DNA from 3 places in the Streptomyces sp. NPDC005931 genome. Region 2 is predicted to be linked to each of the others. Evidence: riboswitches for the same ligand, from Rfam matches in the RefSeq annotation. Region 2 holds a riboswitch; each other region holds the start of a gene.
What was found. Region 2 has a riboswitch for cyclic di-AMP ahead of ACFYOV_RS33030 (peptidoglycan DD-metalloendopeptidase family protein). Riboswitches for the same ligand answer to the same signal wherever they lie in the genome.
Positions count from the first base shown of each region.

Region 1: linked by a shared signal. The riboswitch ahead of ACFYOV_RS25585 (transglycosylase family protein) and the one ahead of ACFYOV_RS33030 (peptidoglycan DD-metalloendopeptidase family protein) in region 2 are both predicted to bind cyclic di-AMP.
Region 3: linked by a shared signal. The riboswitch ahead of ACFYOV_RS08130 (M23 family metallopeptidase) and the one ahead of ACFYOV_RS33030 (peptidoglycan DD-metalloendopeptidase family protein) in region 2 are both predicted to bind cyclic di-AMP.

Region 1 is NZ_JBIAIG010000012.1:132,075-142,389, forward strand. Features, by position in the region: gene ACFYOV_RS25575 (cytochrome P450) at 1-1,025, shown strand, start outside; gene ACFYOV_RS25580 (transglycosylase family protein) at 1,234-2,265, shown strand; cyclic di-AMP (ydaO/yuaA leader) riboswitch at 2,470-2,639, shown strand; gene ACFYOV_RS25585 (transglycosylase family protein) at 2,644-3,342, shown strand; gene eno (phosphopyruvate hydratase) at 3,660-4,949, shown strand; gene ACFYOV_RS25595 (septum formation initiator family protein) at 5,068-5,568, shown strand; gene ACFYOV_RS25600 (DUF501 domain-containing protein) at 5,617-6,216, shown strand; gene ACFYOV_RS25605 (exopolyphosphatase) at 6,213-7,154, shown strand; gene ACFYOV_RS25610 (NAD(P)/FAD-dependent oxidoreductase) at 7,695-9,086, shown strand; gene ACFYOV_RS25615 (class I SAM-dependent methyltransferase) at 9,254-10,315, shown strand, end outside.
Region 2 is NZ_JBIAIG010000029.1:3,581-13,895, forward strand. Features, by position in the region: gene ACFYOV_RS33005 (aspartate aminotransferase family protein) at 1-11, shown strand, start outside; gene ACFYOV_RS33010 (helix-turn-helix domain-containing protein) at 110-733, shown strand; gene ACFYOV_RS33015 (DUF6126 family protein) at 730-855, shown strand; gene ACFYOV_RS33020 (tyrosine-protein phosphatase) at 868-1,665, opposite strand; partial or broken gene ACFYOV_RS33025 (GH36 C-terminal domain-containing protein) at 2,062-2,442, shown strand; cyclic di-AMP (ydaO/yuaA leader) riboswitch at 2,783-2,944, shown strand; gene ACFYOV_RS33030 (peptidoglycan DD-metalloendopeptidase family protein) at 2,949-3,938, shown strand; gene ACFYOV_RS33035 (SGNH/GDSL hydrolase family protein) at 4,144-4,929, shown strand; gene ACFYOV_RS33040 (TetR/AcrR family transcriptional regulator) at 5,000-5,620, opposite strand; gene ACFYOV_RS33045 (Glu/Leu/Phe/Val dehydrogenase dimerization domain-containing protein) at 5,704-6,888, opposite strand; gene ACFYOV_RS33050 (MBL fold metallo-hydrolase) at 7,072-8,265, shown strand; gene ACFYOV_RS33055 (helix-turn-helix domain-containing protein) at 8,336-9,394, shown strand; gene ACFYOV_RS33060 (ATP-binding protein) at 10,077-10,315, shown strand, end outside.
Region 3 is NZ_JBIAIG010000003.1:100,815-111,129, forward strand. Features, by position in the region: gene ACFYOV_RS08110 (CobW family GTP-binding protein) at 126-1,298, shown strand; gene ACFYOV_RS08115 (DNA topoisomerase (ATP-hydrolyzing) subunit A) at 1,543-3,996, opposite strand; gene ACFYOV_RS08120 (M16 family metallopeptidase) at 4,410-5,849, shown strand; gene ACFYOV_RS08125 (M16 family metallopeptidase) at 5,846-7,234, shown strand; cyclic di-AMP (ydaO/yuaA leader) riboswitch at 7,437-7,601, shown strand; gene ACFYOV_RS08130 (M23 family metallopeptidase) at 7,614-8,378, shown strand; gene ACFYOV_RS08135 (GntR family transcriptional regulator) at 8,576-9,271, shown strand; gene ACFYOV_RS08140 (HPr family phosphocarrier protein) at 9,489-9,770, opposite strand; gene ACFYOV_RS08145 (GNAT family N-acetyltransferase) at 9,951-10,315, shown strand, end outside.

The DNA.
Region 1 (10,315 bases), on a different contig from region 2:
TCCCCGGTGAGCGCAAGGCTGAGCTGATGACCCATCTGCTCAACATCGACCCGCCGGACCACACCCGGCTGCGCCGGTTGGTCAGCACGGCGTTCACGCCGCGCCGGGTCGCCGAGTTCGCGCCCCGGGTGCAGGAGCTCACCGACACGCTCATCGACCGCTTCGCGGACGGCGGCACGGCCGACCTCATCCACGACTTCGCCTTCCCACTGCCCATCTACGCCATCTGCGACCTGCTCGGCGTCCCGAGGGAGGACCAGGACGACTTCCGGGACTGGGCGGGCATGATGATCCGTCATCAGGGCGGGCCGCGGGGTGGAGTGGCGCGGTCGGTGAAGAAGATGCGCGGCTACCTCGCCGACCTCATCCACCGCAAGCGCGAGGCACTGCCCGCACGCCCCGAGCCCGGCGAGGACCTGATCTCCGGTCTGATCCGGGCCTCCGACCACGGCGAACACCTCACCGAGAACGAGGCCGCCGCCATGGCGTTCATCCTGCTGTTCGCCGGTTTCGAGACCACGGTCAACCTCATCGGCAACGGCACCTACGCCCTCCTCACCCACCCCTACCAGCGGCGTCGCCTCCAGGACTCGCTGGCCGCCGGTGAGCGCGGGCTACTGGAGACCGGGGTGGAGGAACTGCTGCGCTACGACGGCCCGGTGGAGCTCGCGACATGGCGGTTCGCCACCGAGCCGGTCACCATCGGCGGGCAGCGGATCGCGGCCGGTGACCCCGTCCTCGTGGTGCTCGCCGCCGCGGACCGCGATCCGGAGCGGTTCGCCGATCCCGACGTGCTCGACCTCGGGCGCCGCGACAACCAGCACCTGGGGTACGGGCACGGCATCCACTACTGCCTGGGCGCGCCGCTGGCCCGGCTGGAGGGCCGGACGGCGCTCGCCACGCTGCTGGCCCGGCTGCCGGACCTGCGTCTCGCGGTGGATCCGGCCGAACTGCGGTGGCGCGGGGGGCTCATCATGCGCGGACTGCGCACCCTGCCGGTGGAGTTCACGCCCCCACGGCACTGACCAGCGGTTTCTCGTGCGGGTCGGGCCCCGTTGGGGTCTCCTGCGGGACCAGCGCAAACATGACACACTTTCAACTATGTGATCTTCACGTGATACGCGCGGCATGAACTTGTGACAACTGATCGTCTGCCGATACGTTCACCCATCAGCGCGGCGCCCCAGCTCCACACGCCGCGCCGACAACTGCTGTCGTGCGAAAGGTCTCCGCATGCTCTCCGGGAACGGTCGGCACCGTCGCCCCCGCCAGGCTCCGGCTCTCCTCCTCGCGGCCGGAGTCACCGGCTCCGCCATCGCGATCCCGCTCCTCGGGGCAGGCAGCGCGAGCGCCGCCGACGGCGCGACATGGGACCGGGTCGCGGAGTGCGAGTCCGGCGGCTCCTGGAGCCAGAACAGCGGCAACGGCTACTACGGCGGACTGCAGATGACCCAGGACGCCTGGGAGAACTACGGCGGCCTCGACTACGCGCCGAGCGCCGACCAGGCCAGCCGCGGGCAGCAGATAGCCGTCGCCGAGAGAATCCTCGCCGACCAGGGAGTCGGCGCCTGGCGGACCTGCGGTCTGCTCGCGGGCCTGGACAAGGACTCGGCGTCGGCCGACATCGACACGGGCGTGGCCGAGGACTCGGGCGCGTCCGCGTCACCCGACGCCCGTGACTCCGCCGACTCCACCGACCCCTCCGACCGGTATGTGCCCGGCTCCTCGGGATCGCAGGGGCCGTCCGCCTCCCCGTCCTCGTCGCCGTCGTCCTCCCCCTCTTCCTCCGACGTGTCGTCGGACGAGGAGAACGAGGGCGCCACTACGGACGATTCGACCAAGTCGGACAAGTCCGAAGGTGAGGACGCGGGGTCCGATGCCTCTCCTGCCGCCACAGACGTCCCCGAAAGTGACGAGTCGGACAAGTCCGGCCGGAGTGACGATTCTTCCGCGCTCACCGACACCGGAACGAACGGCACCGGCCGTCACCGCGGCGCGAGTGCCGAGGAGGACGAGGAGCAGGACCGTGCGGCCGCGTCCTCCGGACGGCACGCCTCGCGCGGCACCGACACCTCCCGCGACGCCGCCGACGGCTCCTACACCGTGCGCCCCGGTGACAGTCTCTCGGGTATCGCCGACTCCCTTGAGCTCGGCGGCGGATGGCGTGCGCTCTACGCGGAGAACCAGCAGGCCGTCGGTGCCGACCCGGACCTCATCCTTCCCGGTCAGGAGCTCGAGGTCGGGGTCGAACCGGTCGAAAAGTGACGCGCGAAAAGGCGCGGGAATGACGGCAGTTGGCGTCACGATTCGCCCCGAATGCCCGAATTAAACGTGGTGAGAGATAGGTCTCAGAAGCCCTGATCGTCTTTGAAATCTCGCCGATCCCGTGCCTACGGTCGTGACCGCTCGCCACCGCGAGCCCCGGCTGCCGCCACGCCGAATCCTGCCAGTGGCAGCACGGGAACAGTCGTCGCGCAAGCGCCGCAGGCAGGAGCGGGGGACCCAAGGTAAGTGCCGGTTCCGGGCAGTTGATGCCGGAATCGGCTCGGGGTGAAGCCGCGTCTCGTGAGGGGCGCGGCCGGGCAACTCAACCGGCCCGAACCCGACAGCTCACCTCGTAGGCGTCGGTGAGGGGATCCATCCATGCTGTTTTCCGGCAAGGGCAAGCACCGTCGTCCGTCCAAGGCCACTCGCGCCATCGCCGTCGTCGGCGTCACCGGCGCCGCCGTCGCCGCCCCGCTGATGGCGGCCGGCACCGCCTCCGCCGCCACCGCCGCCGAGTGGGACGCCGTCGCCCAGTGCGAGTCCGGCGGCAACTGGTCCATCAACACCGGCAACGGCTACTACGGCGGTCTCCAGTTCTCCGCCTCCACCTGGGCCGCGTACGGCGGCACGGCGTACGCCGCCACCGCCGACCAGGCCGGCAAGGCCCAGCAGATCGCGATCGCCGAGAAGGTCCTCGCGGGTCAGGGCAAGGGCGCCTGGCCGGTCTGCGGCAAGAACCTGTCCAGCACCCCGTACAGCGGCGGCGCCTCCACCCAGACGCAGAGCGGCGGCTCCGCGCAGAGCCAGAGCACCGGCTCCACCGAGACCCGCCAGACCGAGCAGAAGGCCTCCCGCTCCACCGAGCGTCCGGCCGCCAAGAAGACCGTCACCACCCCGACCGGCAAGAAGGTCAAGAAGGGCGACGGCGAGTACAAGGTGGTCAAGGGCGACACGCTCAGCACCATCGCCAAGGAGCAGGGCGTCAAGGGCGGCTGGGCCAAGCTGTTCGAGCTCAACGACGACATCGTCGAGGACGCCGACCTGATCTACCCGGGCCAGCAGCTGCACCTGAAGTAAGGAAGCGGCCGCAGGTCCCGCCCCCGGGCCCGCGAGTCCCCCTCCCGGACCGCGAGTCCCGGCCCCGTCCCCACGGGCTCCCCGCCCCGGCGCGTGTTCCCCCGTACGCGCCGGGGCGGGGCTTTTCGCGTCACGGGCCCCATCGGATTCGGATGGGTTTCCGGAAACGGTCTTTGTTCCGTTCGGAAACAATTTACTCTCGGTTCTGTCCACGGGACGGTCGGCCGCTGGCCGATCGCCCGGAGCCGGTTAGGCTCGGACTCGCAGGATCCACCGCGGTCCCGCTCACCCGCGTCACATCCAAGAAGGAGATGCTCGTGCCGTCCATCGACGTCGTCGTAGCCCGGGAAATCCTGGACTCCCGAGGCAACCCCACGGTCGAGGTCGAGGTCGGCCTCGACGACGGCAGCACGGGTCGTGCCGCCGTCCCGTCCGGCGCCTCCACCGGCGCCTTCGAGGCCATCGAACTCCGCGACGGCGACTCCAACCGCTACCTCGGCAAGGGCGTCGAGAAGGCGGTCCTCGCCGTCATCGAGCAGATCGGCCCGGAGCTGGTCGGCTACGACGCCACCGAGCAGCGCCTGATCGACCAGGCGATGTTCGACCTGGACGCCACCGACAACAAGGGCTCGCTCGGCGCCAACGCCATCCTCGGCGTCTCCCTCGCCGTCGCCCACGCCGCCTCCGAGGCCAGCGACCTGCCGCTGTTCCGCTACCTGGGCGGCCCCAACGCGCACCTGCTGCCGGTGCCGATGATGAACATCCTGAACGGCGGCTCGCACGCCGACTCCAACGTGGACATCCAGGAGTTCATGATCGCCCCCATCGGCGCGGAGTCCTTCTCCGAGGCCCTGCGCTGGGGCGCCGAGGTCTACCACACCCTGAAGAAGGTCCTGAAGAGCAAGGGCCTGGCCACCGGCCTCGGCGACGAGGGCGGCTTCGCCCCGAACCTCGGCTCCAACCGCGAGGCCCTCGACCTCATCCTCGAGGCCATCAAGGAGGCCGGCTACACTCCCGGCGAGCAGATCGCCCTCGCCCTCGACGTCGCCGCCTCCGAGTTCTACAAGGACGGCTCCTACGTCTTCGAGGGCAAGGAGCGCTCCGCCGCCGAGATGACCGAGTACTACGCCGAGCTCGTCGACGCGTACCCGCTGGTCTCCATCGAGGACCCGCTGTTCGAGGACGACTGGGAGGGCTGGAAGACCATCACCGCCAAGCTCGGTGACAAGGTCCAGCTCGTCGGCGACGACCTGTTCGTCACCAACCCCGAGCGCCTGGCCCGAGGCATCGAGGAGGGCGCCGCCAACGCGCTGCTCGTCAAGGTCAACCAGATCGGCTCGCTCACCGAGACCCTGGACGCCGTCGAGCTGGCCCAGCGCAACGGCTTCAAGTGCATGATGTCCCACCGCTCCGGCGAGACCGAGGACGTCACCATCGCCGACCTGGCCGTCGCGACCAACTGCGGCCAGATCAAGACCGGCGCCCCGGCCCGCTCCGAGCGCGTCGCCAAGTACAACCAGCTGCTGCGCATCGAGGAGATCCTCGACGACGCCGCGGTGTACGCCGGCCGCAGCGCCTTCCCGCGGTTCCGCTCCGCCCACCAGTAGGCACGCCGAGGGCCGGGCACCCGGCTCGCAGGAGGCGTCGTCCGTACGTCCCCGTACCCGGTCCCGTACCGTGTGCGGGGACGTACGCGCGTAGGACAGGGGAACGGGAGGCGGGGACATGGCCGTGAAGGACCGGGACCGGTTCTCCACCGCGACCAGGATCCGGCTGATCGGTGAGCAGACCGCGGCCCGGGTCTACCGCTCGCAGACCAAACGCCAGGCCCGGCGCTCCCGGCTCACCGGCCGGGCCGCGCTGCTCGCCCTGGTGGTCTGCTCCCTCGTCGTGGCCCTGGCCTACCCCATGCGGCAGTACGTCTCCCAGCGCGCCGAGATCGCCGAGCTCCAGCAGGAGCAGGACGAGGCCCGGCAGCGGGTGGAGCAACTGCGCGACCTCAAGGCACGCTGGCAGGACGACGCCTACGCCGAGCAGGAGATCCGCCGCCGGCTGCACTACGTCATGCCCGGCGAGACCGGCTACATCGTGATCGACCCGGGCGCCGCGAAGCAGTCCCGCACCGCACTGGGGGCGGGCGACCGGCCCTGGTACGCGAACATCTGGGACGGGGTCGACAGGTCCGACGCCTCCGACCGGAAGACCGACGCCGCCGCAGACCGGTGACGCCGACGCCGACGCCACCGACCACTGAAGACCGATAGAAAGCAAGGCATGAAGACGCCCCCGCCCACGACCCCGCGCACCGAGCCGACCGACGCGGACGTCGAGGCCTTCAAGCAGCAGCTCGGCAGGCCGCCGCGCGGGCTGCGCGCGATCGCGCACCGCTGCCCCTGCGGACAGCCGGACGTCGTGGAGACGGCGCCGAGGCTGCCCGACGGCACGCCCTTCCCCACGCTGTACTACCTCACCTGCCCGCGGGCCAACTCCGCGATCGGCACGCTGGAGGCGAACGGCGTGATGAAGGAGATGACGGAGCGGCTGGCGGCCGACCCCGAGCTGGCCGCCGCCTACCGCGCCGCGCACGAGGACTACATCCGGCGCCGCGACGAGATCGAGGAACTGAGGAACTTCCCCAGCGCGGGCGGCATGCCGGACCGGGTGAAGTGCCTGCACGTCCTGGTTGCCCACTCGCTGGCCGCCGGTCCCGGCGTGAACCCCCTCGGCGACGAGGCGCTGGCGATGCTGCCGGAGTGGTGGCGCAAGGGCCCGTGCGTGACGTCCGGTACACCGCCCACGGGTGAGGGACGGCAGGTGGACGCCTCGGATTCGGGGCACTTCGCCTTCAGGCCGGTCGAGGAGGACGAACGGTGACCCGTGTCGCCGCCATCGACTGCGGTACGAACTCGATCCGGCTCCTGGTCGCCGACGCCGACCCCGAGACCGGCGAACTGACCGACCTGGACCGGCGGATGACGATCGTGCGGCTCGGCCAGGGCGTCGACCGCACGGGCCGGCTGGCGCCGGAGGCGCTGGAGCGGACCTTCGCGGCCTGCCGGGAGTACGCGGAGATCATCGAGAAGCACGGCGCGCGACGCCTGCGTTTCGTGGCCACCTCCGCCTCCCGCGACGCCGGGAACCGCGACGTGTTCGTGCGCGGGGTGCTGGACATCCTGGGCGTGGAGCCCGAGGTGATCACGGGGGACCAGGAGGCCGAGTTCTCCTTCACCGGGGCCACGAAGGAACTGACGGGGCGCGCCGACCTCGCGCGCCCGTTCCTGGTCGTGGACATCGGCGGCGGCTCGACCGAGTTCGTCCTGGGCGACGACCACGTGCGCGCGGCCCGCTCCGTCGACGTGGGCTGCGTCCGGATGACCGAGCGGCACCTGCTGCGCGACGGGGTGGTGACGGACCCGCCGACCGAGGAGCAGATCGCGGCGATACGGGCCGACATCGAGGCGTCCCTCGACCTCGCCGAGCGGACGGTGCCGCTGCGCGAGGCGCACACGCTGGTCGGGCTGGCCGGTTCGGTGACCACCGTGTCGGCGATCGCCCAGGACCTGCCCGAGTACGACTCGACGGCCATCCACCACTCCCGCGTCTCCCGGGACCGCGTCCGCGAGATCACCGAGTGGCTGCTGCGCTCCACCCACGCCGAGCGTGCCGCGGTCCCCTCCATGCATCCCGGCCGGGTGGACGTGATCGGGGCGGGCGCTCTCGTCCTGCTGGCGATCATGGACCGCATCGGCGCGGAGGAGGTCGTGGTCAGCGAACACGACATCCTGGACGGCATCGGCTGGTCGTTGGCCTGACCGTCTGCACGTGTCGGGGGCGGCCGAACGCCCCGCATCACCCGGGCATCGGGTGCCTCGGCGGGCCGGCGTCGCGGCGTCGGCGGGAGTGGTGTCGGTCTCCTTTGTTACTGAGGAGTAGCACTCTGCTGAGCAGTGCGGATAACGTTTGAGCCCCGCCCGGGCGCCGGAAACGGCCCCCGGGCGGGGCTCTGTCGAGAAGGTTCGTGAAGTTCTTCACAAGGAATTGGGCCCGCGAGGTCGAAGAACAGGGGTCCGTTGACCCTTTCGGGGGCTCAATTCCCCTTTGAACATGTTCAGAAGAGGGGTATAGGGGCCCTTCGGGCACCCGCTGCGGCGACCCGAGCGAGGGCCTCACCGAGCCCGCCGTCCGGCAGAGAGGCAGCTCACGCGGCATGGACAACGGTCCGTAGGGTGTGCTGGTTCCGGCTCCGCAACATGGCCTGGATCACAGGAGCGGCGGAGTGTAACACAGGGGCTGCCGGAGCTTGTGAAGGGGCGCACGAGCTACCCCCCTCCGGCAGGTGGATACTCGATGGCATGAGCACCACGGAGCGTCCCAGGATCCTCGTAGTAGGCGGTGGGTACGTAGGCCTGTACGCAGCTCGGCGCATCCAGAAGAAGATGCGTTACGGCGAGGCGACCGTCACGGTCGTCGACCCCCGGTCGTACATGACCTACCAGCCCTTCCTGCCCGAAGCCGCCGCCGGCAGCATCTCCCCGCGTCACGTCGTCGTCCCGCTGCGGCGCGTGCTTCCCAAGGCGGAGGTCCTCACCGGCCGGGTCACCACCATCGACCAGGACCGCAAGGTCGCCACGATCTCCCCGCTGGTCGGCGAGGCGTACGAGCTGCCCTTCGACTACCTGGTGATCGCGCTGGGCGCGGTCTCCCGCACCTTCCCGATCCCCGGCCTCGCCGAGCAGGGCATCGGCATGAAGGGCATCGAGGAGGCCATCGGCCTGCGCAACCACGTCCTCGAGCAGCTCGACAAGGCCGACTCCACCACGGACGAGGAGATCCGGCGCAAGGCGCTCACCTTCGTCTTCGTGGGCGGTGGCTTCGCCGGCGCCGAGACCATCGGCGAGGTCGAGGACATGGCCCGGGACGCGGCCAAGTACTACAAGAACGTGTCCCGCGAGGACATGCGCTTCATCCTGGTCGACGCCGCCGACAAGATCCTCCCCGAGGTCGGCCCCAAGCTCGGCGCGTACGGCAAGGAGCACCTCGAGAGCCGCGGCGTCGAGGTCTACCTGTCCACCTCGATGGAGTCCTGCGTCGACGGCCACGTGGTGCTGAAGAACGGCCTCGAGGTCGACTCCAGCACCATCGTCTGGACGGCCGGCGTCAAGCCGAACCCGGCGCTGGCCCGCTTCGGCCTGCCGCTCGGCCCGCGCGGTCACGTCGACACCGAGCCCACCCTCCAGGTCAAGGGCACCGACTACATCTGGGCCGCGGGCGACAACGCCCAGGTGCCGGACCTCGTGGGCCGCAAGGCCGGCAACGAGAACGCCTGGTGCCCGCCGAACGCCCAGCACGCGCTGCGCCAGGCCAGGGTCCTCGGCGACAACGTGGTCTCCGGCATGCGGGGCTTCCCGCAGAAGGAGTACAGCCACGGCAACAAGGGCGCGGTGGCGGGCCTCGGCCTGCACAAGGGCGTGGCGATGATCGTCATGGGCAAGATGAAGATCAAGCTCAAGGGCCGTCTCGCCTGGTACATGCACCGTGGCTACCACGGCCTCGCGATGCCCACCTGGAACCGCAAGATCCGCGTCTTCGCCGACTGGACGCTCGCGATGTTCCTCAAGCGCGAGGTCGTCTCGCTGGGTGCCATCGAGTCCCCGCGCGAGGAGTTCTACGAGGCCGCCAAGCCGGCGCCCGTTCCGGCGGCCGCCCAGCAGGAGAAGGCCGGGGAGAAGGCCAAGGCCGGCTGACCCCGCTGTCCGACGCCCGAAGGGGCCGCCCGCCATCCGTGGTGCGGGTGGCCCCTTCGGCGTGTTTTCGCGCGGCCGTCCTGTGCGTCGGGGGCTGCGCGGGCGCCCCGTCGGTGTTTTCGTGGTGTCGGACATTCCGGGATTCCCCCGTCATGGAGGTGTACACCATGGCAGACGCCGCGCCGCGGCTGATGGGCCTCGTCGAACAGTTGCTGGGCACACCGCTCCCCCTCCGCATCCACGCCTGGGACGGCTCCCAGGCCGGCCCCCCGGCCGCCCCCGCCCTCGTCGTGCACAACCGCCGCGCCCTGCGCCACCTGCTGTTCAAGCCGGGCGAACTCGGCCTCGCCCGCGCCTGGGTGGCCGGTGACCTCGACGTCGACGGCGACCTCTACACCGCTCTCGACCTGCTCTCCGGCTTCGTCTGGGACCGCGGCGAGGACGCCCGCACCCTCGCCCAGGCCCTGCGCGAGCCGGAGTTCCGCTCCGCCGTCCGCGGCCTGTTCCTGCTCGCCGGCCTCCCGCTGCCGCCCGCCCCGCCCCGTGAGGAGGCCCGCCGCCCCCGCCCCTCCCTGCGCATCAGGCACACCAGACGCAGCGACCGGCGTGCCATCAGCCACCACTACGACGTCGGCAACGACTTCTACGAGATCGTCCTCGGCCCGTCCATGGTGTACTCCTGTGCCTACTGGCCCGCCCCGCCCCCGCGGGGCACCCTCGAACAGGCGCAGCACGACAAGCTCGAACTGGTGGCCCGCAAGCTCGCCCTGAAGCCCGGTCGGCGGCTGCTGGACGTCGGCTGCGGCTGGGGCTCCATGGCCATCCACGCCGCCCGCGACCACGGCGTGCGCGTCGTCGGCATCACCCTCTCCCAGGAGCAGGCGGCCTACGCCCGCAAGCGCATCGCCGACGAGGGCCTGACCGACCGGATCGAGATCCGCGTACAGGACTACCGGGACGTCACCGACGGGCCCTACGACGCGATCTCCTCCATCGGGATGGCCGAACACGTGGGCGCCGAGCGCTACCTGGAGTACGCCTCCACCCTGCACCGCCTGCTCGGACCGGGCGGACGCCTGCTGAACCACCAGATCGCGCGCCGCCCGCGGCGGGACGAGTCGGCGTACCGGGTGGACACGTTCATCGACGCCTACGTCTTCCCCGACGGTGAACTCGCCCCCCTGGGCAGCACCGTCTCCCTGCTGGAGCGGGCCGGGTTCGAGGTCCGG
Region 2 (10,315 bases):
ACCGGCCCTGACCCGCGGCTCGGGACCGGGGTCCGCGGCCGGGAGCCAGGCGGTTTGCCTCTGAGGCAAGAAATTTGCCCGACAGGCAAGACTTCGGCTCAATGGAGGCATGAGCTCCTCCGAGACCGAGCCGTCGGCCGAGCGGGCCGACGCGCTCCCTACGGTCGCGCCGCAGCTGCGGGCCCTGCGGCGCAGGGCCTCCCTGACGCTGGAGGCCGCGGCCCGCGACGCGGGCATGTCGCCCGCCCACCTCTCCCGCCTGGAGACCGGGCAGCGCCAGCCCTCGCTGCCGATGCTGCTCTCCCTCGCCCGTACCTACGGTACGACGGTCTCCGAACTCCTCGGTGAGGCGGCCGCCGGCCGGGACGCCGTGGTGCGCGGCGCCGACATGGAGCCGACCGCGGCCGGCGGCTGGACCTACTGGCAGGCCGGAGCTCCAGGACGCGGGATGCAGGCCCTTCGGGTGCACGTACCGCACGGCTCCCAGGGCGACATCGTCCGGGTCCACCCCGGCGAGGAGTGGCTGTACGTCCTCAAGGGACGGCTGCGGCTGCGCCTCGGGGACACTCTGCACCGGCTCGGCCCCGGCGACAGCGCGCACTTCGACTCGCTGACCCCGCACCGGATCGCCGCCCAGGACCCCGACGGGGTCGACCTCCTGTTCGTCCACACCCTGCTGCAGAGTCCCACGGCCACGCTGTGCCTGGGCCCGACCCACGGAGACATGTCATGACCGGCAAAGACCTGGAGGAGAAGTTCCCCCGCGCGCTGTGGGTGCGGCTGATCATCTACATCGCGGTGGGACACGTCTTCGCGGCCTTCGTCTACCTGCTGTTCGAGGTGGGCGCCAAGTAGCCGGCTCTCCGGTCAGTCGAGCAGGCGCTCGCGCAGCCGCTCCCGGGTCTCGGGGGTCACGCCGAGCGCCGTCTCCAGATAGGGGTCCACGCCGCCCCAGGTCTCCTCGATGGTCTCGAGGGCGGCCGACAGGTACTCGGCCCGGGCGTCGAACAGGGGGCTGAGCAGTTCCATCACCTCGGGGGAGTAGGCCGAGGCGGACGTGCTGCTGCGGTGCACCTTGTAGCGTCGGTGCCGGGCGTTGGACTTGAGGTAGTCGTCGAAGATCGCGTCGCGCTCCACGCCGAGGGCGAGCAGCGTGACGGCCACCGACAGCCCCGCGCGGTCCTTGCCGGCCGCGCAGTGCATCAGCACCGGAACGCCGTCGTCGGCGAGCGAGTGCAGCACGCGGGAGTGCTCGGCGGTGCGCTGCCTGATGGTGATGCGGTAGGAGTTGATCATCCGGTCGGCGGCCTTGCCGTCCGCGAGGATCGAGCGGAGCTGGTCCAGGTTGCCGTCGCGGACCATCTTCCAGAACTCGGCACCATCGGCCGGGTCGCTCAGCGGCAGGTTCACGTTGCGCACGCCCGGCAGCTCCACGTCCGGGCCCTCGAGCCTCTGGTCGGCGGCGTTGCGGAAGTCGAAGACCGTGTGCAGTCCCAGGGAGGACAGGAACGCGGCGTCCTCGGGGGTCGCGTGGGCGAGGTGCCCGCTGCGGAACAGCACCCCGTGCCGCACCCGCCGACCGTCCACGGTCGGCAGTCCGCCCACGTCGCGGAAGTTGCGCACTCCGGCCAGCTCGGGTTCGGTCGACGGGATTTGCTGCGTCACGTAGGGCTCCTCCCACTCGGCGCCGCCGGCGCGGCTCGGTCGGCGGACGTCCCTCGACGATACGACATGGCTGCCGGAGGCAATGAGTCCTCCACGGGCAGGTCCTGGCGCCCGCGCACCCTTTCATGATGTCGAGGTCTGCTCGTCCTGTTCGATTTCGTGGAGGTCGGGTGTGGCGGCGGCCCAGCCGCGGCAGCGCGTGCTCACCGAGCGGGGCGCCACGACGGGCGTCGAGCCGTTGGTAATCGACGACGGCTGGTTCGGGGTGCGCACCGGCGACCGTCCGCCCCCGGCCGCCCGCCGCGCCGTCGAGGACTTCGAGACGACCGGGCACCCGGCCGAGACCGCGTCCGCCGCCACTTCCCCCGGTCCCCGGTCCGAAGCCGCTCCCGGACGATGCGCACGGCCTCGGGATGCGGTTCGGCACCGGGTCGGGCCGAAGACGGCCGGCCCGGCCCCGACGCGACCTCTACCGCGTGCCCCCGGACTACGTGCAGTGCCGGCCGGGGCGAAAGTGGGCGGAATTCGCAATCGGTACGTCCTCGCCCCGACCCGCGACGGCGTCCGGGCGTGCCTGGGGGAGTGGCTCGACGGACTGCATGCGCCCTCGTCCGCCTCCAGGACCCGCGCCACGGCGCACCGTGCCCCGTGCTCGGGTTGCGCGGCCTCGATCCGACGGCCGTGTGTGAATGCCGCGAAACGGGCGAAACCCACGGAGGCGCCGTGCTGTCGCAGCAGGGTCTGCGCATCGGCCTGCGCGGGGATCCGGGTGCGGCCGTGGTGCGGCTGCGGACGTCTGTGATCTGGCGAATGAGGCGTTCTGTCCGTTTAGGGGGCTTCGCCATAACGTGCCCCGATAGAAAGGGAGATGGGGTAGGGGTGCGTGAGCATCGTCATATTCGTGACGGTGTGTTGTCATCATGCTCACGTAATTGCAGTGAATTTCAAGGACGTTCGCGGCTGATCGGAAATGCGGATCGACGCTCGGTGACGGCATTCGCGACTGTCGATCACGGAAAAACGCCTTCGCCTGGAACCTCTCGCTTGTCCGTTTGCGTCGTGGTCGCTTACGTTCGCCACCGATCCGAGCGGACGCCCAATCCTGCCGCCGCTCGGAGCCCGCACACCACTGACCCGTGTACGGCAGGAGCGGGGGACCCACAGGTACGACTGCCTGTTCCGGTCTCCGGAACGGCTTGGGGTTAAGCCGCGTTTCGGCGCGGCCGGGCATCTCCAGCCCGCACCCGACAGCTCACCTCGCAGGCGCCGGAGAGGAATTCGTCATGCCCGCCAAGGGTAAGCACCGCCGTACCAAGACACAGCGTTTCACCCGCTCCATCGCCGTCGCCGGAACCGGCGGCGCCGCGCTCGCCCTGCCGCTTCTCGGCGCCACCGGCGCCCAGGCCGCCCCGGCGCAGGCGGCCCCGGAAAAGGCCGTCCGGTCCCTTTCCGTCGCCCCCGAGAAGGGCGGAAAGAACTCCACCGAGAAGAACCGTGAAGCCCGCACGTACACCGTGCAGGCCGGCGACTACCTCGCCAGGATCGCCGACACCCAGGACGTCGAGGGCGGCTGGAAGAAGCTCTACGCGGACAACCGCGAGGCGGTCGGTGACAACCCGTCGCTCATCCACCCCGGTCTGAAGCTCACGATCGACGGCAAGGCCACCGCGCAGAGCGCCCCGAAGAAGTCCTCCTCCTCGGACAAGCCGGCCTCCACCGCGCCGAAGACCTCCACGAAGCCCTCCGCGCAGACCGCGCAGCAGTCCGCTCCGAAGGCCGCCGCTCCGAAGGCCGCCGCCCCGAAGGCCGCCGCTCCGAAGGCCGCCGCTCCGAAGGCGGCGGCCAACCAGGCCGCCACCACCTCCGGTTACAGCTCCCCGGTGCCCGGTGGCGGCGTCGGCACCGGCTACAAGGTGGCCGGCAGCATGTGGTCGAGCGGCTACCACACCGGCGTCGACTTCAGCGTCCCGACCGGCACCTCCCTGAAGGCCGTGGGCTCGGGCACCGTCGTCTCCGCGGGCTGGGCCGGCGCGTACGGCAACCAGGTCGTCATCAAGCTGAACGACGGCTACTACGCCCAGTACGCCCACCTGTCCTCGCTGTCCGTCTCCGCCGGCCAGACCGTGACCGGCGGCCAGCAGGTCGGCCTCTCCGGCTCGACGGGCAACTCGACCGGTCCGCACCTGCACTTCGAGATCCGCACCTCGCCGAGCTACGGCTCGGACGTGGACCCGGTCTCCTACCTCCGCTCGAAGGGCGTCGCCCTCGGCTGACCCCGGGAGAACCCGCCCGACACGCCGCCGAAGGCCGGACCCCGATGGTGAGGGTCCGGCCTTCGGCGTGCCCTCCAGGGCACGGCAGGCTCGGCAAGTGGCTTATCTCACCGCCCGTCAATCCCTTCCTACGTTCGCGTAGGTCACATTCGAGAGGGAATCATGGTCGGCCGTGGCAGACGATTCGAAGAGTGACAGCAAAGCAGTGATCGGGTCGTACGTGGCGGTGGGGGACAGCTTCACCGAGGGAGTGGGCGATCCCGGGCCCGACGGGGCGTTCGTCGGCTGGGCCGACCGGTTCGCCGTGCTTCTCGCCGACCGCCGGCCCGAAGGCGACTTCCGGTACACGAACCTGGCGGTGCGCGGCAAACTGCTCGACCAGATCGTGGCCGACCAGCTTCCGCGGGCCGTCGCACTCGCCCCCGACCTGGTCTCGTTCTGCGCGGGCGGCAACGACATCCTCCGGCCCGGCGGCGACCCGGACGAGGTGGCCGAGCGTTTCGAGCGGGCGGTCGCCGCGCTGACCGCCGCGGCCGGCACCGTCGTGGTGGCGACCGGCTTCGACACCCGTGACGTCCCCGTGCTCAAGCATCTGCGCGGCAAGATCGCCACGTACAACGGCCACGTCCGGGCCGTCGCCGACCGGTACGGCTGCCCCGTGCTCGACCTGTGGTCCCTGAAGAGCATCCAGGACCGCAGGGCCTGGGACGCCGACCGGCTGCACCTCTCGCCCGAGGGGCACACGCGTGTGGCGCTGCGCGCGGGCCAGGTCCTCGGCCTCGGCGTCCCGGCCGCCCCGGAACAGCCCTGGCCGCCGCTGCCGCCCCGCGGCACCCTCGAGATCCGGCGCGACGACGTCCACTGGGCACGGCAGTACCTGGTGCCGTGGATCGGACGCCGACTGCGCGGGGAGTCCTCCGGTGACCACGTCACCGCGAAGGGCGCGCTGTCCCCGCACGACATCAGGGAGCGGATCTCCTCCGTGGCGTGAGGGCCCCGTGGACGGGGGGCACGGGCCACGTCGACGGTGGTGGACGCGGCCCGCTCCCGGCCCGGCGGGCTCAGCGCGGCGGAGCGGTCAACACCTCACGTTCCAGGTTCAGTTCACGGGCCAGGGCCTCGTCCACCCAGGCGCGAGCCCGGGCCCGGGGCACCGTGCCGCCGTAGGACGTCAGCTGGACGGCGAGCCCGTCGAGCAGGGCGGTCAGCCGCAGCGCCGCGGCGGCGGGGTCCGGGCAGCGGAACTCGCCCGCGGCCACACCCTCCGCGACGACCTCGGTGAGTGCCGCCTTCCACTGCCGGTCGAGGTCCCGGGCGACCTCGCGCAGCGCCGGCTCGCGCAGTGCCGCCGCCCAGCCCTCGATCCACAGCCGCCAGCCCTTGGCCTGGCCCGTCGGGGCGTACCAGCGCACGGCCGACCGCAGTCTGCGCAGGGCGGTCGTGCGGCGGCCGAGCAGCTTGCGCAGCCGGGCCAGGTCGTCCTCGGCCGCGTGTGCGAACGCGGCGGCGACCAACTGCTCCTTGGTCGAGAAGTGGTAGAGCACCAGCGCGTTGCTCACCCCGAGCGCGGAGGCCACGTCCGCGATCCTGACCGCCGCCACACCCCGCGCCTCGATCTGCTCGATGGCCGCCCTCAGCAGTTCCCCCCGCCGCTCGGCCACGCTCAACCGCACCCTGGTCACGATCGTCACCCTACACAGACACCGACAACCCCCGACCCCGCGAAACCGGCCGGTCGGGCGCGGACGGATGTCCGTCCCGCCCCTCAGCGGTACGAGCCGAACCGCTCCGCGATCACCGGCAGCCGTTCCTCGGCGAGGGCGTGCGCGGCGGCCCTGGGTGTGGTGCCGTCGGTCTGCGCGCGGGTCAGCATCGACTCGACCAGGCCGCGCATCGAGCGGCGCAGGTACGCGAACGCCTCGGGGGCGTCCGGGCCGACGTCACCGAACAGGGTCCACCACCACCAGGCGTTGGTGCCGGAGTTGACGACGACGTCCGGCAGCACGGTCACACCGCGCGCCGCCAGCAGCCGTTCGGCCTCCGGCAGTACGGGCATGTTGGCCGCCTCGACGATCCAGCGGGCCGTGATCCGCTCCTGGTTGCTCGTGTCGACGGCGTACGACACCGCCGCCGGCACCAGCACCTCCGCGTCGGCCGTCAGCCAGGCGCCACCGGGCAGCTCCCGGTCGCCGGGGCGCAGGGCCGCGCGGTCCACGGTGCCGTGGCCGTCCCGCGCGGCCAGCAGGACCTCGACGTCGAGACCGGCCGGGTTGACGATCGTGCCCTTGATGTCGGCGACGGCCACGACCGTGAGTCCCGCGCGGGCGAGGAAGCGTGCCGTGGCCCCGCCCATGGTCCCGAGCCCCTGCACCGCCACCCGCGTCCCCCGGTGCGGCACCCCGGCCCGGTCCAGCGCGGTGAGGGCGGCCTCCGCCACCCCGCAGCCGCCGACCAGCTCGCCCAGGCCGATGCCGTCCACCTCGACGGCGAACGCGTCGGCGAGGCGGCGCCGCGCCCCGGGCTCGTCGTCCAGCAGCGGATACACCGCCTGGATCGACGACACCAGCCCCGCCTCGGCGGCCGCCCGGTCCACCAGGTCCTGGCTCAGCCCCAGGTCCTCACCCGTCGTCCAGCAGCTCTCGACGTACGGCCGCACCGCCCGGAGGTAGCGCACCAGCACCCCGTACGCCTCCGGGTCCCGGGGGTCGCAGTCGATGCCGCCCTTGGCGCCGCCCAGCGGGACGTAACGGGCCTCCGGGTCGTAGTGCAGTGCCTCCTTCAGCGTCATCCCGCGCGCCAGCCCGGTCACCTCGTCCAGCGTGCACCCCGGCCGCATCCGCAGCCCGCCGCTGGCGACGCCCCGCACCAGCCGGTCCACGACCAGGAAGCCCCGGCAGCCGCTGAGGTGATCGGTCCAGGTGAGTGACAACGAGGGGGCGGAGGCGGGCATACGGGCTCCTTGACTGAACGGCGAGTCAGTATCCGGGGCGGCGCCGGGCACTGTCAACGGCGTGGCCCCTCGGCCGGGACCGGGCCGGCCGCCGCCCCGCGGACGGTGTCCTGTCCGGTCCGGCACCGCCTGCCGGACCCGCCGCCCATAATGGAACGTCTCACCGATCCACCTGGAGGTACCGTGGCCGGTTTCCGTTCCCCCAGCCCAGGGTTGCGCGGGTTGCGCCCTGCCGCCTTCGGCGCGGATCCCGGCGGTGAGCGCATGGCCCGCATCCGCCGTTCCCCGCACTTCCACAACGGCGTCTTCCGGAATCCCGGAGGGACCGCCCGCACCCGGCCCTCGGGCTCCGCACTGGACGTCGCGAAGGTCTTCCTCGACAAGGAGACCCGGTCCCGGCGGACCCCGACGGGTGCCGTACCGGTGCACTCCACGACCCTCGCCGACCTCTCCCGCCCGCCCGCCACCGGCCTGCGGCTCACCTGGATGGGCCACTCGGGCGTGCTGGCGGAGATCGACGGGCATCGGGTGCTGTTCGACCCGGTCTGGGGCGAGCGCTGCTCCCCGTTCCCCTTCGCCGGGCCGAGGCGGCTGCACCCGGCGCCCCTGCCGCTGGCCGCGCTCGGCCCGGTCGACGCCGTCGTCGTCTCGCACGACCACTACGACCACCTGGACCTGCCCACGATCCGGGCGCTGGCCGGCACGGACACCCTGTTCGCCGTGCCGCTCGGCGTCGGCGCCCACCTGGAGCACTGGGGCGTGTCCGCCGGCCGGCTGCGCGAACTGGACTGGCACGAAGCAACCCGGATCGGCGGACTCACCCTCACGGCCACCCCGGCCCGCCACTTCTGCGGGCGCGCCCTGCGCAACACCCAGCACACCCTGTGGGCCTCGTGGGTCGTCGCCGGTGAGGAGCACCGCGTCTTCCACAGCGGCGACACCGGCTACTTCGAGGGCTTCCGGGACATCGGTGCGCAGCACGGCCCGTTCGACGCCACGATGATCCAGGTCGGCGCGTACTCGGAGTTCTGGCCCGACATCCACATGACCCCCGAGGAGGGCGTCCGTTCGCACCTCGACCTCCAGGGCGGCGCCCCGGCCGGTGTGCTGCTGCCGATCCACTGGGGCACCTTCAACCTGGCTCCGCACGCGTGGGCGGAGCCGGCGGAGTGGCTGAAGGACGCGGCGGGCGAGGCGGGGCAGGCGGTGGCGTTCCCCCGCCCCGGCGAGCCCTTCGAACCCGAGGGGAAGCTGCCCTCCGACCCCTGGTGGCGCGGGGTGTCCCGGCCCGTCCCCCACTCGTGGCGCCGGCCCCGGCCGGCGCGGGCCGTGGCCGGGAACCCCGGCCGCGATCTCGATCCCGCCGGTGACCGATGACGCGGTGGGGTGCGGCGGAGCGGAGCAGGCCGGTGCGGCCCGCCGGTGGGTGCGGGGGAGGGCGTCCTTCGTGACCCCTGTCCTGGACACCGCCTCCATACCACCGCGGGACCGCGAGGAAGTCCTGCTCAACGTGGTGCGGGAAACCATGGTGGCGGTCGACATCGAGCACACCCTTCCGGCCCCGGACATCTCCGCCCGGATACGGCTGGGGGAAGTCGGGCCTCTCGGCATCTTCTCCGCGCGGGCCACCGCGGCCACCGTCCGCCGGACGGGGCGGCTGGCCCGGCAGGACCAGGAGCCGATCGTCCTCGTCGGTCTGCAGGTGACGGGCACCAGCGTGGTGGTGCAGAACGGCCGCGAGTGCCTGCTGAGGCCCGGCGACTTCGCTCTGTACGAGTCGACCTCGCCCTACACGCTGCTCTACGAAGAGGGAGTCGACCACCACTTCCTGCGTTTCCCCCGCGCCGCCCTCGCACTGCCCGACCGGTCGCTGCGGGACATCACCGCGGTCTCCCTCGGGCCGGGCAATCCCCTGGCGCGCCTCGCGTTCACTTACTTCTCCCAGTTGGCACTCAGCGACGAACTGCACCGGGGAGCGCATGCGGGCGCAGCCTTCGAACCCAGCGTCGAACTGCTCCGCGGCGTCGTGGCGTCCCACCGCGGCGACACCGGTTCGGCGAAGGCGTCGTCGGAGGCGACGCTCGGCCTGCGGATCACCCAGTACATCCGGGAGCACCTGGCGGACCCCGATCTGTCGGCGGCACGGATCGCCGCCGCGCACGGCATCTCGGTACGTCACCTCTACGTGGTGCTGTCCCGGTCGGGCATCAGCCTGGGGGACTGGATCCGCACGCGCCGCCTGGCCGAGCGCAGAAGGGAGTTGGCCGGCCCGGGCGGCCGGCTGCGGACCATCGCCGCCATTGCCCGGAGCTGGGGTTTCGTGGACGCGACGCACTTCAGCAAGGTGTTCAAGCAGGCCTACGGAGTCACCCCTCGCGACTGGCGCGATCACCACCACCTTCCGTCCCGCTCCGCCCGTGACGCTCCTCGCCCGGCCCGTGGTCCGACCCGTCGGGCCGTTCCGGTGGGCTGCGACCCGTCCTCGGGCGGGCGTCGGCGGGGGTGACGGTGATCGAGAGGGGGCGGTACGGCTCGGGCCCCACGGCGTCCCCCGGGGGTGAGTGCTGACGCAGGCCGTGAGGGGTGCGCTTGGTGCTCGTCCGGTCGTGGGCCGGGGGTGGCAGCCGGTGATGAGAGGTGCGGCCGTGTTCCGGATGGGTGTCCCCCGGGGGCGCGCCCGTGCGCCGGGTGGGCGGTCGGCCCGACGGTGCGGTAATCACGGTGAGTGACGCCATGGCCCGAGGGGTGGGGGTGTCGACGAGGCCGGTGCGCCCACCTGCCCCGGGCGGTGCGGGTGGACGGAGCGGGCGGTGGCGGGCGGGGCGTGCGACGGCGGGCGCCCGGCGGACTGCGCCGTGCGCGCGATGTCCGTACGCGACCACTTCTGACCAGGCTGGACCGGTCCTCCCTCAATCCCTGCCGCGGACTCGGGTCGGTTATCGGTCTGTCGTACGAGGGCTCATACCAGAGCGGGACGCTGTCCGTACGAGTTTGTCAACTGCCCACCGCCGATGGTGCGGTGACGACTACGGTGAGTGTCGGTCGGGCGGCGCAGGGCCGACATCCGTGGCCTCCCCCTGCCCTCCCGACCGGTACCGCGACACCGCGACGGCTCACGCCAGGCACGAGGCGATACCACCGTGAACCCCCCTGGTAACCAGGACCGACGGACCCGTTCGAGGACACCGATGTCTGACCTCCGCGCTCCGGCCGCCCGCGCAGACCGGCGTGAGGGCGGACGGCACGGGCGCCCACCCGCCCGGACCGCGCCCGCCCTGCCCGAGACCCACATAAGGCCGCAGCTGCTGCGTCTCGCCGTGCTGCCGCCCGTCGCGGTCGCCCTCAGCGCCTGCGCCGCCGTCCTGTTCATCGTGCGCTCCACGGGAGTCCGGCCCGGCCCGACACTGTGGGGCGTGCTCGGCGGAGC
Region 3 (10,315 bases), on a different contig from region 2:
GAGCGCTGCCAACAATCGTTCACTGCGGATCAGTGCGGGCAGCTCGTATCCTGGGGCGTCATTCATTCCTCGTGCGCACGCCGCTGCGTGAGCCGGGGTGCGCGTGGGCGGGAGAAGGGGGCGCGTTGGAGCAGGGAAGCACGCAGATTCCGGTGGTCGTCCTCGCCGGTTTCCTCGGCTCGGGAAAGACCACCCTCCTCAACCACCTCCTCCATCACAGCGGTGGCAGCCGGATCGGCGCCGTCGTCAACGACTTCGGGGCGATCGAGATCGACGCCATGGCCGTGGCCGGGGCGCTCGGGGACTCGACCGTGTCGCTCGGCAACGGGTGCCTGTGCTGCGCGGTGGACGGCAGCGAGCTGGACGCCTACCTGGAGCGGCTGGCCCGGCCCTCCGCCGGAATCGACGTGATCGTCATTGAGGCCAGCGGCCTGGCCGAACCGCAGGAACTCGTGCGGATGGTGCTGGCGAGCGAGCACCCGCGGATCGTCTACGGGGGCCTCGTCGAGGTCGTGGACGCCGCGGAGTTCGACCGGACGCGGGTCCGGCACCCCGAGATCGACCGGCATCTCGGCCTCGCCGATCTGGTGGTGGTGAACAAGCTCGACCGGGCGGCGGACGCCGCGCGCGTGCTCGATCTCGTCCGTGACCTCGCCGGCGGTGCCGCCGTCGTACCGGCCGTCTTCGGACGGATCGACCCCGAGTTCCTCTTCGACTGCCGGCCCAGCGAGGAGCGCATCGGGCAGCTGTCCTTCGACGACCTGACCCGACACGGGGCGGAAGAGGACGAGGACGGGCACGCCGGGCACCTGCACACCGGGCACCTGCACACCGGGTACGACAGCCTCTCGTTCGTCTCCGAGGTCCCGCTCGATCCCCGCCGGCTGATGACGTTCCTCGACGGCCGGCCCGAGGGGCTGTACCGGATCAAGGGCTACGTCGACCTCGGGCCGCACGACACTCGCAACCGGTACGTGGTGCACGCCGTGGGGCGGTTCCTGCGGTTCTACCCGGAGGCATGGCCGCCGGGCGAGGAGCGGCTCACTCAACTCGTACTCATCGGGGCCGGCATCGAGGCGGCCGCCCTCACCAAACAGCTGGAGGCGTGCGTGAGCGATACCCCGCACGCCGACGAGCAGGCCATGTGGGGCGTGCTGCGCTACGTCCGGGAGCCGCAGGACCCGGCCGACCGACCCGATCCCGAGCCGGACTGGACGGACACCGGAACCGACTCGACGGAACCCGGAACCGACGGGCCGGATCCCGGGGCCGGCGGGCCCGTGCCCGCCACCGACTGACGGAACCAATACCGACGGGCCGGCCCGGCCCGCCCCGAGCCGATGGTGCGGGCCTCAATGCCACGGCGGTCCCGTGCGACGGCCGGTCCCGTGCGACGGCCGGTCCCGTGCGACGGCCGGTCCGAACCGGCCGATCTCCCGCCCGGCGGTGTGCGGGCCGGCCCGGCAGCCTTCCGGACCGGCCCGGCAGCGTCTCGGGCCGGGACGGCTCAGCGGTACGCGGGCCGCCTCGACCTGTCCCGCCCTAGACCGGCCCCGCGACCACCGACACCGTCTTGGCCAGGGACACGCCCGAGCCGTCGCGGCGCGGGTCGGGCTCCGGCAGGGCGACCGGGGTGCCGTTCTTCTGTGCTGCGCGGGCCGGGACCGGACCCGCCCAGGCCAGGGACAGGCAGTCCTCGCCCTTGAGGAACCGCTGGCAGCGCACACCGCCGGTGGCTCGGCCCTTGCGCGGGAACTGGTCGAACGGCGTCAGCTTGGCGGTCGTCTGGACGGAGTCGTCCAGGGTGCCGCGCGAGCCCGCCACCGTGAACACCACCGCGTCCACCGCCGGGTCGACGGCCGTGAACGAGATGACCTTCGCGCCCTCGGCGAGCTTGATGCCGGTCATGCCGCCGGCGGGGCGGCCCTGCGGCCGGACCTGGGCGGCCGGGTAGCGCAGCAGTTGGGCGTCGTCGGTGATGAACGCCAGGTCCTCGTCGCCGGTGCGCAGTTCGACCGCGCCGACGATCCGGTCGCCCTCCTTGAGGGTGATGACCTCCAGCTCCTCCTTGTTGGAGGGGTAATCGGGCACCACGCGCTTGACGACACCCTGTTCGGTGCCGAGCGCCAGCCCCGGCGACGACTCGTCCAGCGTCGTCAGGCAGACCACCTGCTCGTCGTCCTCCAGGGAGACGAACTCCGCCAGGGGCGCACCACCCGAGAGGTTCGGCGTCGGCATCGTCTCCGGCAGCTGGGGGAGGTCGACGACGTTCAGCCGGAGCAGGCGGCCCGAGGAGGTGACCACGCCGATTTCGCCGCGGGCCGTCGCGGGCACCGCCGACACGATCACGTCGTGCTTGACCCGCTTGCCGGTGTCCTCCGCGAACGGCTCGTCGTTCGCCGTACGGGCCAGCAGGCCTGTCGAGGACAGCAGCACGCGGCACGGGTCGTCCGCCACCTGGAGCGGTACGGCGGCGGCCGGGGTGCCCGCCGACTCCAGCAGGAGCGTGCGGCGGTCGTTGCCGAACTTCTTCGCGACCGCCGCCAGTTCCGCCGAGACCAGCTTGCGCAGTTCCGCGTCCGACTCCAGGATCCGGGTCAGTTCCTCGATCTCAGTGTTCAGCCGGTCCTTCTCCGACTCCAGCTCGATGCGGTCGTACTTGGTGAGGCGGCGCAGCGGCGTGTCGAGGATGTACTGGGTCTGGACGTCGCTGAGCGAGAAGCGCTCGATCAGGCGCTGCTTGGCCTGCGCGGAGTTCTCGCTGGAGCGGATCAGGCGGATGACCTCGTCGATGTCCACCAGGGCCGTGAGCAGACCCTCGACCAGGTGCAGGCGGTCGCGCTTCTTGCCGCGGCGGAACTCCGAGCGGCGGCGCACGACGTCGAAGCGGTGATCGAGATAGACCTCGAGGAGCTCCTTGAGGCCCAGGGTGAGCGGCTGGCCGTCCACCAGCGCCACGTTGTTGATGCCGAAGGACTCCTCCATGGGCGTCAGCTTGTACAGCTGCTCCAGGACGGCCTCCGGCACGAAGCCGTTCTTGATCTCGATGACCAGACGCAGCCCGTGCTCGCGGTCGGTGAGGTCCTTGACGTCGGCGATGCCCTGGAGCTTCTTCGACCCCACCAGGTCCTTGATCTTGGCGATGACCTTCTCCGGGCCGACCGTGAAGGGCAGCTCGGTGACGATCAGGCCCTTGCGGCGGGCCGTCACGTTGTCCACGGTGACCGTCGCGCGGATCTTGAAGGTGCCGCGGCCGGTCTCGTACGCGTCCCGGACGCCGGACAGGCCGACGATCCGGCCGCCGGTGGGCAGGTCGGGGCCGGGCACGTGCTTCATGAGGGCGTCGAGATCGGCGGTCGGATGCCGGATGAGGTGGCGGGCGGCCGCGATGACCTCGCGCAGGTTGTGCGGAGGCATGTTGGTGGCCATGCCGACGGCGATGCCCGAGGCGCCGTTCACCAGAAGGTTGGGGAAGGCGGCGGGCAGCGCCACCGGCTCCTGCTCCTGGCCGTCGTAGTTCGGCGCGAAGTCGACCGTGTCCTCGTCGATGGACTCGGTCATCAGGCTCGTGGCCTCGGCCATCCGGCACTCGGTGTACCGCATGGCGGCCGGCGGGTCGTCGTTGCCCAGCGAGCCGAAGTTGCCGTGGCCGTCGACCAGGGGGACCCGCATGGAGAAGGGCTGGGCCATGCGCACCAGGGCGTCGTAGATCGACGCGTCACCATGGGGGTGCAGCTTGCCCATGACCTCGCCGACGACGCGGGCGCACTTCACGTAGCCGCGCTCGGGGCGCAGTCCCATCTCGTTCATCTGGTAGACGATGCGGCGGTGCACCGGCTTCAGACCGTCGCGCGCGTCCGGCAGGGCGCGGGAGTAGATGACCGAGTACGCGTACTCGAGGAAGGAGCCCTGCATCTCGTCGACGACGTCGATGTCGAGGATCTTCTCCTCGTACGAGTCGTCGGGCGGCGGGGTCTTCGTGCTGCGGCGGGCCATCGCTGCCGGCTCCTTGCTTGAAGCGTGTGACGGGATCTGACGCGGACCATTGTGGACCGCCGCACCGACAACCGGGACAAGGACCCGGTTGCGGCTCCCGCGCGGGGACGGGGCGGCGGCGCGAGCAGATTACGCGGACCGGCGGCCGCTCCCCGCCGCGGGTCGCGCCGAACCGGCCTGGGGACGGGCGAACGGTTCGGCGGAACGCCGGCGTCCGCCTCGTCGCCACAGAGGTCACGAAGGCCCCATCGTTCCGCCCCGCACCGCCGGCCTCTTCCCTGTGCCCGCTTCTCGCTCTCGGCGTACCCGATCCCGCCCGGGAACTTCGGCGGTGCTCCACACGCTTGCATACAGTGGCAGGACCGGCAGAAACGGCGGATCGACGACCCGCCTCCGCGATCGAAGGGACGTACATGCCCATGGGTCACACGGCCACAGCGCAGGCAGGCTCCGGCGGCCTGACAGCGACCGAGCATCGCCTGGCCAACGGCCTGCGCGTGGTGCTCTCCGAGGACCACCTGACCCCGGTCGCGGCGGTGTGCCTCTGGTACGACGTCGGTTCGCGGCACGAAGTCAAGGGGCGTACGGGCCTGGCTCACCTTTTCGAGCACCTGATGTTCCAGGGATCCGCCCAGGTGAAGGGCAACGGTCACTTCGAGCTCGTTCAGGGCGCCGGCGGCTCCCTGAACGGCACCACCAGCTTCGAGCGCACCAACTACTTCGAGACCATGCCGGCCCACCAGCTGGAGCTCGCCCTCTGGCTGGAGGCCGACCGCATGGGCTCGCTGCTGGCCGCCCTGGACGAGGAGTCCATGGAGAACCAGCGGGACGTCGTCAAGAACGAGCGCCGCCAGCGCTACGACAACGTGCCCTACGGCACCGCCTTCGAGAAGCTCACCGCCCTCGCCTATCCGGAGGGCCACCCTTACCACCACACGCCCATCGGGTCGATGGCGGACCTGGACGCGGCCACCCTCGAGGACGCCCGCCGGTTCTTCCGCACCTACTACGCCCCGAACAACGCCGTCCTCTCGGTGGTCGGCGACATCGACCCGGAGCAGACGCTCGCCTGGATCGAGACGTACTTCGGTTCCATCCCTTCGCACGACGGCAAGCCCGAGCCCCGCGACGGCACGCTGCCCGACGTGATCGGCGAGCAGTTGCGCGAGGTCGTCGAGGAGGAGGTCCCCGCGCGGGCGCTGATGGCCGCCTACCGGCTGCCGCAGGACGGCACGCGCGCGTGCGACGCCGCCGACCTGGCCCTCACCGTCCTCGGCGGTGGCGAGTCCTCGCGGCTCTACAACCGGCTGGTGCGGCGGGACCGTACGGCCGTGGCGGCAGGGTTCGGCCTGCTGCGACTCGCCGGGGCGCCCTCCCTGGGCTGGCTGGACGTGAAGACGTCCGGCGACGTCGAGGTGCCGGTCATCGAGGCCGCCATCGACGAGGAGCTCGCCCGGTTCGCGGAGGAGGGCCCCACGGCCGAGGAAATGGAGCGGGCCCAGGCCCAGTTGGAGCGAGAGTGGCTGGACCGGCTGGGCACGGTCGCCGGCCGCGCCGACGAACTGTGCCGGTTCGCCGTGCTGTTCGGTGACCCGCAGCTCGCCCTGACGGCGGTCCAGCGCGTCCTCGAGGTGACGGCCGAGGAGGTGCGGGAAGTCGCCGCGGCCCGCCTGCGCCCCGACAACCGCGCGGTGCTCGTCTACGAGCCCGTCGCCGCCGACGACGCGCAGGATGCGCAGGACGCGCAGGACGTGGCCGACCCGCAGGACGCGGCGGACACCGAGGGCGCCGGGGACACCGGGGAAGCCGCCGCGGCAGCCGGCACCGACGAGAACGAGGAGGCGGCGAAGTGACCGAGCTCGCCCAGATGGACTTCCACCCCCAGCCGCAGGCGGGCGAGGCCAAGCCCTGGGCCTTCCCGGCCCCCGAGCGCGGGACGCTGGGCAACGGCCTGACCGTCCTGCGCTGCCACCGCCCCGGCCAGCAGGTCGTGGCCGTGGAGGTGCTGCTCGACGCACCCCTGGAGGCCGAACCGGCCGGCCTGGACGGCGTCGCCACGATCATGGCGCGGGCCTTCTCCGAAGGCACCGACAAGCACTCGGCCGAGGAGTTCGCCGCCGAGCTGGAGCGCTGCGGCGCCACCCTCGACGCGCACGCCGACCACCCCGGCGTACGCCTGAGCCTGGAGGTGCCGGCCTCGCGGCTCGCCAAGGGGCTCGGGCTGATCGCCGAGGCCCTCAGGGCACCCGCGTTCGCCGACAGCGAGGTCGAACGGCTCGTCCGCAACCGCCTCGACGAGATCCCGCACGAGCTGGCCAACCCCTCCCGCCGGGCCGCCAAGGAGCTCTCCAAGGAGCTGTTCCCGGCGGGTTCGCGCATGTCGCGCCCGCGCCAGGGCACCGAGGAGACGGTCACCGGCATTGACGCGGCGGCCGTACGAGCCTTCTACGAGAAGCACGTCCGCCCCGCCACCGCCACCGCCGTGGTCGTCGGCGACCTCACGGGCGTCGACCTGGACGCGCTGCTCGGCGACACGCTCGGCTCCTGGACCGGCTCCCCGGCCCGGTCGCGTCCCGTGCCGCCCGTCGTCGCCGACGACACCGGGAGGGTCGTGATCGTCGACCGCCCCGGCGCCGTCCAGACCCAGCTGTTGATCGGCCGCATCGGCCCGGACCGGCACGACCGCGTGTGGCCGGCCCAGGTGCTCGGCACCTACTGCCTCGGCGGCACCCTCACCTCCCGCCTGGACCGCGTCCTGCGCGAGGAGAAGGGCTACACCTACGGCGTGCGGTCGTTCGGGCAGGTGCTCCGGTCCGCCCCGGACGGCACCGGCGCGGCGATGCTCGCCATCAGCGGCTCCGTCGACACCCCGAACACCGGTCCCGCCCTGGAGGACCTGTGGACGGTGCTGCGCACGCTCGCCGCGGAGGGGCTCACCGACGCCGAGCGCGACGTCGCCGTGCAGAACCTCGTGGGCGTGGCGCCGCTCAAGTACGAGACCGCGGCGGCCGTCGCGAGCACCCTGGCCGACCAGGTCGAGCAGCACCTGCCCGACGACTACCAGGCGCAGCTGTACCGGCAGCTGGCCGCGACCGGCACCGTGGAGGCCACCGCGGCCGTCGTGAACGCCTTCCCGGTGGACCGCCTGGTGACCGTCCTGGTCGGTGACGCGGCGCAGATCAAGGAGCCCGTCGAGGCCCTCGGCATCGGCGAAGTCGGCGTGGTGTCGGCCGAGTAGACGGCGCGGCAGGCGCACGCGCGCCCGGAGCCCTGGTGACACGAAAGTCACCAGGGCTCCCTTATGCCCGGATTGGGGCGGAGGTTGCCTGTCTGACCTGTGGGATGCGCTACAAAAACCGGGATTCGTTTGAGGATTGAAAGTCGCCCCGTTTAGCGTCGTCCGGGCTGTTCGTCAGGCAGTGCGCCGCACCCGCGGCACCGGACAGTCATCGCCGAGTCCCCGTACGGCGCGAGCCAGGGGAGCCGGGGACCCATCGCAGTCCCTGGGGTGAATCGGACGCCCGCGCGTGCCGCGAGGGGGTCCGTAGGAGACCTTCCTGCTCCGAACCCGTCAGCTAACCCGGTAGGCGAGAGGGAAGGAAAGGACCAGCCTGTACATGGCGTTCACCCGCGCCACGGGGAAGCACCGTCGTCCCAGCCGGATGCAGCGCGGCACCGCCCGCGCGGCGGGCGTCGCGGCCCTCACCACCACCGGCGTCATCGGATCCTTCACGGCCCCGGCGCTCGCGGCCGAACCCGCCGCCGAGCAGACCGGACTCACCCCCGTCGTCACCATCGGCGACGACGTCGCCGCCCAGATCGACGCCCAGGCGACCGCCCAGCAGGAGGCCGCCGAGGCGGCCGCCGCCCGCCGGGCCGCCGAGGAGGCCGCCCGCGAGGAGGCGGTCGCGGCCGCCAAGAAGGCCCGCGAGGACCGCGAGCGCGCCGCCCGCGAGGCCGAGCGTAAGCGCCTCAACACCTTCGTCTCCCCGATCCCCGGCTCCTACGTCTCGACCGGCTACAAGAGCGGCGGCGCCGTCTGGTCCTCCGGCAGCCACACCGGTGTCGACTTCCACGCCGCCGGCGGCACTCCCGTGCAGTCGGTCGGCATGGGCACCGTCGTCGAGGCCGGCTGGGGCGGCGCCTACGGCAACCAGGTCGTCATCAGGATGCACGACGGCACCTACACCCAGTACGGCCACCTGTCGTCCATCAGCGTCTCGGTCGGCCAGCAGGTCACCCCGGGCCAGCGGATCGGCCTCTCCGGTGCCACCGGCAACGTCACGGGAGCCCACCTGCACTTCGAGGCCCGCACGACCGCCGAGTACGGCTCCGACATCGACCCGGTCGCGTACCTGCGCACGCACGGCGTGAAGCTCTGACGCGACGCGCGCCCCCGCCCCACCTGCACGAAAGCCCCGGCCCCCGAGCCGGGGCTTTCGCCGTTTTCGAAGGAGTGGTTGTCCAAAAGATTCGCATGGAATCCGGCCCGCCGTCGGAATTTCCGGTCGATTGCAATAGAGTCACGGAACACACGTCCATCGTCGACGTTTCACGGGGATTAAGCCGGAGGTTCGTCATGCGTGTTCCCGCGCACTCGGTGTGCACGGCGATCCGGGACGACATCGTCGCGGGTGTCTACGAGCGCGGTGGCCGGCTCACCGAGGAACTCCTCGCCCGCCGCTACGGCGTCTCGCGCGTGCCCGTCAGGGAGGCCCTGCGCACCCTGGAGGCCGAGGGGTTCGTGGTGACCCGGCGGCACGCGGGCGCGTGCGTGGCCGAACCCACCGAGCAGGAGGCCGCCGACCTGCTGGAGATGCGCCTGCTGCTGGAGCCGCTCGGGGCCTCCCGTGCGGCGCAACGCCGTACCGAGGCCCATCTGAAGGTGTTGCGCGGCCTGGTGCGGCTGGGCCAGGAGCGCGCCCGCCGGGGCAGCAGCGACGACCTGCGCTCCCTGGGCGGATGGTTCCACGAGACGCTCGCCCAGGCCGCCGGCAGCCCGGCGCTGACGTCGATGCTGACGCAGTTGCGGCACAAGATCGCCTGGATGTACGCGGTGGAGGGGCCGTCCGACCCGGTGGAGTCCTGGGCGGAGCACGGCGCGATCGTGGACGCCGTGGCACGTGGCGACGGCGAGCGGGCGCGGGCCCTGACGGCGCTGCACACCGAGCGCCGGACCGGGGCGCACCGCCTCCGCTTCGGCCCCGGCCCGGACCGCGCGGAGCGTGTGAGGAACTCGCAACATCCCGTAAACACGCCGAGCCTGCGGCATTAACAAAAGGGCCGTATACAAAGAAGGGTCATTCGGTGGGGCGGTATTTCTGCTGCCCGTTTTCACGTGCTCGCGGAAATTGAAAGCCGCCTCCGGGTGAGGTGCCTTTGGATGCCGCTGGTGAATCCGGTGCGGCATGCACCCACGTGCAGAGCGACAGGAAAAGGGCGGAGCCGCGCCACCCGAGGGTCGGCGCCGCTCCGCCCCTTGCCGCAGGGGCTCAGACGGTCTCGGGAAGCTCCTCGAGCCCCTGGGAGACCAGCGTTGCCAGACGGTCCAGGGCGGCGTCCGCGCCCTCGGCGTCGGAAGCGAGCACGATCTCCTCGCCGCCCTGGGCACCCAGGCCCAGGACGGCCAGCATGGACGCCGCGTTGACGGGGGTGCCCCCGGCCTTGGCGATGGTCACCGGGACGCCTGTGGCCGTGGCGGCCCGGACGAAGATGGAGGCGGGACGGGCGTGGAGACCCTCGGCCCAGCCGACGTTGACGCGGCGCTCAGCCATGTGTTGCTGCCCTTCAGGTGTTCAGGGTTGTCTAGACCAGTTTCCCATATCGTCGAGCATGCCCGGAGCGGGGCGTCGCTCCCTCACCGGGGTGGTTCCGGACCGCGGCCTCGGCCCGGTTCTGTGTCCTCCACAGACTGCCTCGCGCCGTTGTCGGACGCGACCCGTACTCTGGGGCCCATGCAGACCTCGTCGGACCGGCACGAGTACCCCGCCCACTGGGAAGCCGACGTGGTGCTGCGCGACGGCGGCACCGCACGCGTCCGCCCCATCACCGTCGATGACGCCGAGCGCCTGGTCAGCTTCTACGAGCAGGTGTCGGACGAGTCGAAGTACTACCGCTTCTTCGCGCCCTATCCGCGTCTGTCCGCGAAGGACGTCCACCGCTTCACCCACCACGACTTCGTGGACAGGGTGGGACTCGCGGCCACGGTGGGGGGCGAGTTCATCGCCACCGTACGGTACGACCGCATCGGCGCCCACGGAGCGCCCGCCTCCGCACCGGCCGACGAGGCCGAGGTCGCCTTCCTCGTCCAGGACGCCCA